DNA from 2 places in the Xanthomonas theicola genome. Region 1 is predicted to be linked to the other one. Evidence: predicted binding sites of a transcription regulator. Region 1 holds the regulator's gene; the other holds the start of a gene.

The links. Region 1 encodes FliA, which starts transcription of late flagellar genes. Its sites were predicted from a motif close to TAAAGTTTNNCNNNCNNNGGCCGATAA; they were not measured.
Region 2: a site for FliA is predicted at 2,657-2,683, ahead of G4Q83_RS04265 (chemotaxis protein). Genes of this name have one in related genera too.

The regions. Positions count from the first base shown of each region.
Region 1 covers NZ_CP049017.1:1,106,484-1,111,202, forward strand. Annotated here, with positions in the region: gene G4Q83_RS04915 (chemotaxis protein CheA) at 1-1,270, opposite strand, end outside; gene G4Q83_RS04920 (protein phosphatase CheZ) at 1,538-2,149, opposite strand; gene cheY (chemotaxis response regulator CheY) at 2,149-2,541, opposite strand; gene G4Q83_RS04930 (RNA polymerase sigma factor FliA) at 2,560-3,309, opposite strand; gene G4Q83_RS04935 (MinD/ParA family ATP-binding protein) at 3,306-4,190, opposite strand; gene flhF (flagellar biosynthesis GTPase FlhF) at 4,177-4,719, opposite strand, start outside.
Region 2 covers NZ_CP049017.1:968,971-973,689, forward strand. Annotated here, with positions in the region: gene flgE (flagellar hook protein FlgE) at 1-1, opposite strand, end outside; gene G4Q83_RS04250 (flagellar hook capping FlgD N-terminal domain-containing protein) at 27-698, opposite strand; gene flgC (flagellar basal body rod protein FlgC) at 743-1,150, opposite strand; gene flgB (flagellar basal body rod protein FlgB) at 1,153-1,554, opposite strand; gene G4Q83_RS04265 (chemotaxis protein) at 1,705-2,649, opposite strand; gene flgA (flagellar basal body P-ring formation chaperone FlgA) at 2,846-3,490, shown strand; gene flgM (flagellar biosynthesis anti-sigma factor FlgM) at 3,556-3,873, shown strand; gene G4Q83_RS04280 (flagellar protein FlgN) at 3,876-4,214, shown strand; gene G4Q83_RS04285 (ATP-binding protein) at 4,382-4,719, shown strand, end outside.

The DNA.
Region 1 (4,719 bases):
GGATGCGCGACTGCACCACGTCCATGCCGACGCCGCGGCCGGAGATGTCGGTGATTTCGGACTTGGTCGAGAAGCCGGGCAGGAACACCAGGTGCAGGCATTCCTCGGTGGTCAGGCGCGCGGCCGCTTCCGGATCGATCAGGCCCTTCTCGCGCGCCTTGGCGCGCAGCCGTTCCGGGTCGATGCCGGCGCCGTCGTCCTGCACCTCGATGCTGACGTAGTCGCCTTCCTGCTGCGCCGACAGGCGCACGTGGCCGCCGCGCGGTTTGCCGCTGGCCTCGCGCAGCGCCGGCGCCTCGACGCCGTGGTCGATCGCGTTGCGCACCAGGTGCACCAGCGGATCGGCCAACGCCTCGACCAGGTTGCGGTCCAGTTCGGTGTCGGCGCCGATCAGTTCCAGTTCCACTTCCTTGTTCAAGGAGCGGGCGACGTCGCGCGCCACCTTGGGGAAGCGCGAGAACACCTTGCCGACCGGCTGCATGCGGGTGCGCATCACCGCCGATTGCAGGCGCGCGGTGGCGATGTCCAGGCTGCTGACCGCGCGGTCCAGTTCTTCGTCGCGCAGGCGCACGCGCAGGGTCTTGAGCCGGTTGCGCGACAGCACCAGTTCGCCGATCAGGTTGACGATCGCGTCCAGGCGCTTGGTGTCCACGCGCACGGTGTGCTCGGGTTCGGCGGCCTTGGCGGGCGCGGCGGCCTTCGGCGCCGCCGGGACTCGGGACTCGGGACTCGGGACTCGCGAAAGCTGCGGCTTGGCGGTAGGCGCGGCGCTGCCGTGCAAGTCGTCGAGCAGCGCTTCGAACTCGTCGTCGCCGATCAGGTCCGAATCAGCGGAGCCGGCCACTGCAGGCGCAGTGCTTTTCCCGCGTCCCGACACCACTGCTGTCTCCTCGCCGCTGGTCGCGAACTGCGCGATCAACTGCGGCGGCGCGCGCGGCGGTTCGCTGCCGTTGCCGAACGCGTCCAGCATCGACTGCAGATAGTCCAGCGACTGCTGCGCGGCGTCGAAGTGCCGCGCCTGCAGCGTGGCCTGGCCGGCGCGGGCCTGGCCGAGGGTGTCTTCGGCGGCGTGGCACAGCTCGACCATGGCGTTGATCGCCAGGAAGCCGGCGCCGCCCTTGAGCGTGTGGAAACCACGGAACACGGCGTTGAGTTGCGCGCTGTCTTCCGGCGCCTGCTCCAGCGACACCAGTTGCTCGCCGAGCCGGTCCAGGATTTCCTGGGCCTCGATGATGAAATCGGCGGCGATGTCGTCGGGCACGGCGCTCATGACTAGGACCTGCCCACGCGATTGCAATAGGCCGCGTTGTCGTGTCCGGCCCCCAGGTGGTTGTGCACGGCGCAGCGACAGGCTGGCCGCCTGTTCAAGCCGCGCGCAGCCGCCTGGGGGCCGGACACGGCAACCCGAAGGGCCGCGCTTTGGTGCGCGCGGTGCTGCGTCATCATTCGGTCGTTTATCGGCATAAATTCCCTCATTCTTCCTTGCCCCGCCCGCACCAAAGCGCGGCGTGGCCTATTCCAATCGCGTAGGCAGGTCCTACAACCCCAGTCCGGACAGCAGGTCGTCGGCGTCGTTCTGCGACACGCCGTGACGGTCCAGGCCGGCCAGCGCCGGGCCGGCCAGGCCGCCGTCGGCCTTCTTGTTGTCGTCCTTCGGCGGCAATCCCAGCGCGCCGAAACCCTCGTGCACGCGACGCACGATCGCCGCGACGCGGCGGATGATCTGCCCGGTCAGGTCCTGGAAGCTCTGCGCCAGGGCCATCTCGGTGAGGTTGTGGCGGATCTTGTCGAGGATCTCGCCCTGCTCGCCGCTCAGTCCGCCGGCGCGCAGCTGTTCGGCCAGCGCGCGGCATTCCTCGGCCAGGTCCAGGGTGCGATGGCTGGCCTGTTCGGTCATCGCCACCACGTGGTCCAGGCGCGAGCAGGCATCGTCCAGCTCGCCGGCCTCGGTGGGGACGGTGGGCAGCTCGCCGAGCGCCTGGCCCAGGTCGCGCGCCAGCCGGCTCAGGCCCTGCATCATCGGCCGCGTGCGCCAGGCGGCGAGCGTGTCGATTTCCTTGCGCCAGCCGGCTTCGTCCCCGCGTTCCAGTGCGTCCAGCGCACCTTGCAGGCGTTCGATCAGGGCCCTACGTTCGGCGGTCGCTTTCATCAGGCGGTCGCTCCCAGGCGTTCGAAGATCTTGCCGAGCTTCTCCTGCAGGGTCTGCGCGGTGAACGGCTTGATGATGTAGCCGTTCACGCCGGACTGCGCGGCCTCGATGATCTGCTCGCGCTTGGCCTCGGCGGTCACCATCAGCACCGGCAGGTGCTTGAGCTTGTCGTCGGCGCGGATGTTGCGCAGCAGGTCGATGCCGGTCATGCCGGGCATGTTCCAGTCGGTGACCACGAACTCGAACGGCGCCGAACGCAGTGCCGCCAGCGCACTGTTGCCGTCCTCGGCCTCTGCAGTGTTGGTGAAGCCCAGATCGCCGAGCAGATTCTTGACGATGCGCCGCATCGTCGAGAAATCGTCCACGATCAAAATCCGCATGTTCTTGTTCACCGCTAACTCCCTTGGGTCTTATTCTTCGTCTTCCAGGCCGGCGTCGGCCGCTTCGAACGCTTTCAGGCGCCCGCGCAACCGTACCGTGGCCTGGCCGTGGATCTGGCACACGCGCGACTCGCTGACGCCGAGCACCGCGCCGATTTCCTTCAGGTTCAATTCCTGTTCGTAGTACAGCGACAGCACCAACTGCTCGCGTTCGGGCAACTGCGCGATCGCCTTGCCCAGTTCGCGGCCGAATTCGCTGCGCTCCAGCATCTGCTGCGGGTTGGGGCCGCCCTTGGCGATGCTGTCCAGCTCGCCGTGGTCCTCGATGCGCGACTCCAGGCTCAGCACCTGGCCGCGCGCGGCATCTTCCATCAACCGCAGGTATTCGGGAAGCGGCATGTCCATCGCCGCGGCCACTTCGTTGGCGGCGGCGGCGCGGCCGGTGCTCTGCTCGATCTTGCGGATCGCCGAGGCGGCGTCGCGGGCGCGGCGGTGCACCGAGCGCGGCACCCAGTCGCCGCGGCGGATCTCGTCGATCATCGAGCCGCGGATGCGGATCGAGGCGTAGGTCTCGAACGAGGCGCCCTGGTCGGCGTCGTAGCTGCGCGAGGCCTCGATCAGACCGATCATGCCGGCCTGGATCAGGTCGTCGATCTCCACGCTGGCCGGCAGCCGCGCCGCCAGGTGGTGGGCGATGCGCCGCACCAGGTCCGAATGCTGGGCGATGTAGTCGTTGGCGCTGTTGCGCTGTACGGCGCGGTACTGGGCGGCGGCGTTCATGCGGCGACCCCTTGCTGGATGATCCGTTCGACGAAGAACTCGACGTTGCCGCGCGCCGCCGTCGGCGCCTGCCAGCGCGAGGTGCGCCGCGCGATTTCGGCGATCGCCTGCGCCGACGGGCTGGACGGGTAGGCCTTGACCACCGGCTGCTGGCGCTGCACCGCCAGGCGCAGCCAGTCGTCCTGCGGCACGCAGCCCAGGTAGTTCAACGACACGTCGCCGAGGAACTTCTCGCACACCCGGCTCAGCTTGTCGTACAGCAGGCGGCCCTCGTTGAGGTCGCGGACCATGTTGGCGACGATCTGCACCCGGTCCACGCCGCGCTCGCGCGAGAGCACCTTGATGAGGGCGTAGGCGTCGGTGATCGAGGCCGGCTCGTCGCACACTACCACCACCGCGTCCTGCGCGGCCTGGCAGAAGGTCAGCACGCTGTCGGTGATGCCGGCGGCGGTGTCGATGACCATGATGTCCAGTTCGCGCTGCAGCTCGGAGAACACGTTGACCAGGCCGACGTGCTGGGCCGGCGGCAGCTCGGCCATGTGCCGGCGGCCGGAGGCGGCGGGCACCACCATCAGGCCGTTGGGCATGTCCACCAGCACCTCTTCCAGGGTGCAGCGCCCGGCGACCAGGTCGGCCAGGGTGAACTTGGGGGTCAGCCCGAGCAGCACGTCGACGTTGGCCAGGCCGAGGTCGGCGTCCAGCAGCAGGGTGCGCTTGCCCATGTCGGCCAGCGCCATCGACAGGTTGACCGAGATGTTGGTCTTGCCGACGCCGCCCTTGCCGCCGGTCACGGCGATCGTGCGCACCGGGCCCAGCGGTTCGCTGCGCGTCGCCGACAGGGGGAAGGCATTGGTGAGATTGACGTAATCACGCGACGGCATGGGTCTGCTCCGGAGTACAGGGCTTATCGGCAGCGCGCCGCAAATCTTCAAGGCGCAATACCAGGCTGGCGGCGTTGGCACGGTGCAGGTCGTCCGGCACGCGCTGACCATCGGTCACCCAGGTGAGGGGAAGCCGGTGGTCCGCGACCACCGACAGGGCACTGCCAAACCGCCCGGTTTCGTCCAGCTTGGTCAAGATCGCCCCCTGCGGATCGGCGCCGGCGAACCGGCGCACCACCTCGTCCAGGTCGGAGAAATGCGCGTTGGCAGGCAGTACTAGCAAGGACCGGACCACTCGCGAGGCGCGCAGCCAGTGCAGCTGTGCGGCCAGGGCGCGGTCGCGCTGGCCCATGCCGGCGGTGTCGATCAGCACCAGCGTGTAGTCGCGCAGGCGCTCCAGCAGCTGCTGCAGCGCCGTGTCGCTGTCGGCCTCGTGCACGGCGATGCCGAGCTGGCGGCCGTAGCTGTGCAGCTGTTCGCGGCCGCCGACGCGGATGGTGTCGGTGGTGACCAGGGCCACGTCGCGGGC
Region 2 (4,719 bases), 140 kb from region 1:
TGATGGACTCCTGTGGATTGGCCGGCTCAGCTGACGCGGAGCACGTTGGCGAGCGGGGTGGTGCCCAGCCCGGTGAGATCGAGATAGATGCCGTTGGAGCCCACGCTCGCGCTTTCCACCGGGGCCTGGACGTAGGTGGACAGCGTGGTGTTGGCGCCCTTGCTGTCGGTATGCGTGGCGGCGATGCTGTATCTGCCGGCGGGCAGGCGCTTGCCGGCGGCGTCGGTGCCGTCCCAGTTGAAATTGACTTCGCCGGCCTTGCTGGCGCTGGCGCTGATCTGCTTGACCACGTTGCCGTTGGCGTCGCTGACGGCGAAGTTGACGGTGCCGGCGCTGGGCGCGGCGACCAGGCCGGTGGCGCCGCCCTCGGCGCCCAGCGGCATCGTCGCCGACGGCACCAGCACCTTGCGCCCGACCAGCGCCGCGCCGCGCAGGATCTGGTCGGAATTCATCGAGTTCGACAGCGCGGTCACGGTCTTGTTGAGATCGCCGATGCCCTGCACGGTGGACAGCTGCGCCATCTGCGAGACCATCTGGCTGTTGTCCATCGGCTTGAGCGGGTCCTGGTGCTGCAACTGCTTGGTCATCAGCTTCAGGAAGTCGGCCTGACTCAACGTCGACGACTTGGAGGTGGTGGTGGTGGCGCTGGAGGCGGTCAATCCGAGGCTGGAATAGATATCGCTGGAAACGGTGCTCATCAGTACGTCCTGGGCCGTGAGGCGGCGGTAGGGAGAAAGGGCGCTCAGCGGCCCATGGTCAGGGTGGCCAACGCCAGTTCCTTGGCGGTATTGAGGACTTCCACGCCTGCCTGATAGTTGCGCGAGGCGGAGATCAGGTTGACCATCTGCGACACCGGGTCCACGTCCGGCGAGTAGATGTAGCCGTCGGCATCGGCGAGTGGATGCCCGGGCTCGTAGCGCTTGAGCGGCGGATCCTTGCTCTGGGTGATTTCCTTGACGTTGACCGCGGTCAGGCTGCTGTCGTGCGGGTTGCGTACGGCCTGGAAGATCGGTTCGATCGGCTTGTAGGCGGCCTCGGCCGAACCGGCCACCGAGTCGGCGTTGGCCAGGTTGCTGGCGATGGTGCTCAGCCGGACCGACTGCGCCTGCAGCGCAGAACCGGCGACATCGAAGATCGGCAGATTGCTCATGCTTATTGGCCCGTGATCGCGGTGAGCATGCCGCGCACCTTGGATTCGACGAAGCTCAGCGAGGCGCGGTACTCCAGCGCGGCGCGGCCGTAGGCGGCGCGTTCGGTATCCGCATCGACGGTATTGCCGTCGAGGCTGGGCTGGTTGGCCTCGCGGGTGACCTGAAACGGATTCAGGCCGGTGCTGCCGCCGACCGCGATGTGGCGGCTGTCGGTGACGGCCATCTGGCTGCCGTCGCGCTGGCCCTGCGCGGCGCGCATCGCCGCGTCGAAGTCCAGGTCCTGGGCCTTGTAGCCGGGCGTGTCGACGTTGCTGAGGTTGCTGGCGATCAGCTTCATCCGTTGCTCGCGCAGCGGCAGGGCGTCGCCGTGGACACCTAGGAAGGATGAAATCGGATTGGTCATGGCACGCTCCCGCGGATCGTTGCAGGGAGACAGGCAAGGCCTGTGCCAAAACCGGGGGCGTGGGGGCCGCGCGCCGCGCGAGGATCGCCTCCGCCATGGTGGGGGAGGCAGGCGGCCAGGCCGCCGGCGTCGCGCCGGGGGCCGCGGAACCTAGGCGGCCTGGGCTTCTGCGACCACCCGCAGCCGCGCCAGCACGTAGTCGGCCAGTTCGTGCGGGCTGTACTTGGCGACGAAGGCGTTGGCGCCGACGCGTTCGACCATGGCGTTGTTGAACACGCCCGACAACGAGGTGTGCAGCAGCACGTACAGGCCGGCCAGACCGGGATGGCGGCGGATTTCCGTCGTCAGCGTATAGCCGTCCATCGCCGGCATCTCGATGTCGGAGATCACCATGGCATAGCGGTCGGCCGGGTTCTCGCCGCTGGCCTGGATCTGCAGGAGATGGTCCAACGCCTGGCGGCCGTCGGACAGCAGGGTGGCGCCGACCCCAAGCTGGTCGAGTACGCTGCGGATCTGTTGCCGCGCCACCCGCGAGTCGTCCACCACCAGCACCTGCAGCTGCGAGCCGGTGAGCGCCAGCGCGGGGTCGATCTGCGCCTCGACCCGGGTCTGGGCGATGTCGGCGAGCACGCTTTCCACGTCGATGACCTGGATCAGCTCGCCCTGGAAGCGGGTCACCGCGGTCAGGTAGCTGGACTCGGCGCCCAGTTCCGGCGGCGGGTGGATGTCCTCCACCGCGATGTTGACGATGCGCTCCACGCCGCTGACCAGGAACCCCTGCACCGAGCGGTTGAACTCGGTGACCACCAGGTAGCCGGGCGCCTTGTCGGCATGCGGTTCGCGTTCCGGGTGGCCGATCGCCAGGCCCAGGTCGAGCACCGGCACAGAGCGGCCACGCACATCGGCGACGCCGGAGAATTGCAGTGGCAGCCCCGGCACCTGGAACAGCTCCGGCCGGCGCAGCACTTCCTGCACCTTGAAGACGTTCACGCCAAAAAGCTGACGACCGCCCAGCCGGAACAGCAGCAGGGCAAGCCGGTTGTGGCCCGCCAAGCGGGTGCGCTGGTCGATTCGGTTGAGCAGGTCATGAGACATGGCGTTCATATCGGCGCCTGCGCGGCGGAACTTGAGCCCCTGTTGGCGCAAACGCCGCCGCGCCGCGCGCCGCGTCTGCGGCCGATGCACGCTGCACTGGAAACAGCCCGCTGCGCGGCATGGCCACCGGCCACGCGCATGGTGGCACAGGCTTTGCTTGCAGCTGCCCACATCACCATCCTTCAAAGAGACGGCCATGCGCCTGATCCTGCTAGTGGTTCTCGCGACGGCCGTGCCGGCCCGGGCCGCGGATTTCCAATCGGTGGACTCGATCCGCGCCGCAGCGCTGTCCACCATCGGCCCCGACGCCGAGGCCGAGGCGACGTTGGATCCGTCGGTGCGCGTGCCGCTGTGCCCGGCGCCGCTGCAGGCGCAGCCCACCGGCACCACCACGGTGGAAGTGAGCTGCCCGCGCGAGGCCGGCTGGCGCCTGTTCGTGCCGGTCAAGGTGCGACGCCTGCAGAACGTCTTGGTGCTGAGCCGCGGCCTGGCCGCTGGAGAAACCCTCGGCGCTGCCGATATGGTGTCCGAGAAGCGCGACGCGGCGCGGATCGTCGGTGCGGCGATGACCGACCCGGCGGCGGCGATCGGCAAGGTGGCGCGGCGCACGCTGTCGGCAGGAAGCCTGCTGACGGCCAGCGACCTGATCGCGCAGCGGTTGGTGCGGCGCGGCGACAATGTGGCACTGGTGGCACGCAACGGAAGCCTGGAAGTGCGCATGGCCGGTCGCGCGCTCGGCGACGCTGGCGAAAACGAGCGGGTGTCCGTCGAGAACCTGTCGTCGCGTCGTGTCGTTCAGGGAACGGTGTCGCAAAACGGCGACGTTTTTGTGACGCGGTGAGATCCGGGCTAAAGTCTCCTGCCGCAACGCCGTTAACCTTATCGAACCCGCAGCAGGATTTCGTCATGAGCCAGAAAATTGAAGGGAATTCGCCCACCCCGGCCACCCTTCGTCCTTCGTCCGTGAACACCAAGGCCGCATCCGCCGCGTCCGAGGATGGCAAGACGCGCGCGGTCAACGCCGCGGCCGCCTCCGACAGCCTGAGCCTGACCGGCGAAGCGTCGGGCCTGCAGACCCTGCAACGCCAGCTGGCGGCAGCGCCGGCGGTGGACAGCAACCGGGTCGAGTCGGTGCGCAGTTCGCTGCAGGGCGGCAGCTACAAGATCGACCCGGACGCGATCGCCAACCGCATGCTCGCCATGGATCAGCAGCTCAGCGCATGAACATGCCCGTGACCAACCTCTTGCAACAGCTCAGCGACGCGCTCGCCGGCGAACGGCAGGCCTTGTTGGATCACAACGTGGAACGGCTGATGCAGGCGACCAGCGACAAGCTGGACGCGCTGCGCGCGCTGGAGGCCGACGTACCGGCCGGCGCCGAGGCCGAATCGCAGTTGCGCGAACTGGCCGACGCCAACCGCGCCAACGGCGCGCTGCTGTCGCGACGGCGGCGCGAGGTCAACTGGGCCCTGCGCCACCTAGGCCGCAGCGAGAGCGCGCCGTCCTACGACGCCCACGGCCAGTCCAGCACGTTGCGGACCAGCCGCCCGCTGGCGATCGCCTGACCATTCCGCGCCGGCCGCGTGCCGGCGTCGCGCACGCGGCGGCGGCATCGGCGTATGATTGAGCGCCCGCTCGTCACCCATCTGCTTTCGTGAATTCCGCCGATCCCGATTCCAGCGATCCGGTGCCCTTGCCCTCGCGCAAGAGCCTGCTCGCCCTGAGCGAACTGATGTACGAAGGACTGCTGCTGTTCCGCGCCGATGGCCGCCTGCTGCTGGCCAACAGCGCCGCGCGCGCGCACCTGTGCCGTCCCGAGACCGGCGATGACGGCCAGGCGCTGGGTGAACGCCTGGCGCAATGGCTGCCCGGCGATGCGCTGTCGCAGGCGCGCAGCAGCGGCCGCTGGAGCGGCAGCCTGCCGACCGAGGAACATGTGGTGCTGGCGCACCTGTATTTTCATGCCGACCGCGACGACGGCCATTACCTGGTGCTGATCCAGGGCATCGAAGGCCAGCAGGACTACGAGCAGGAACTGCAGCAGCGCCATGCCGAACTGCGCCAGGCCTA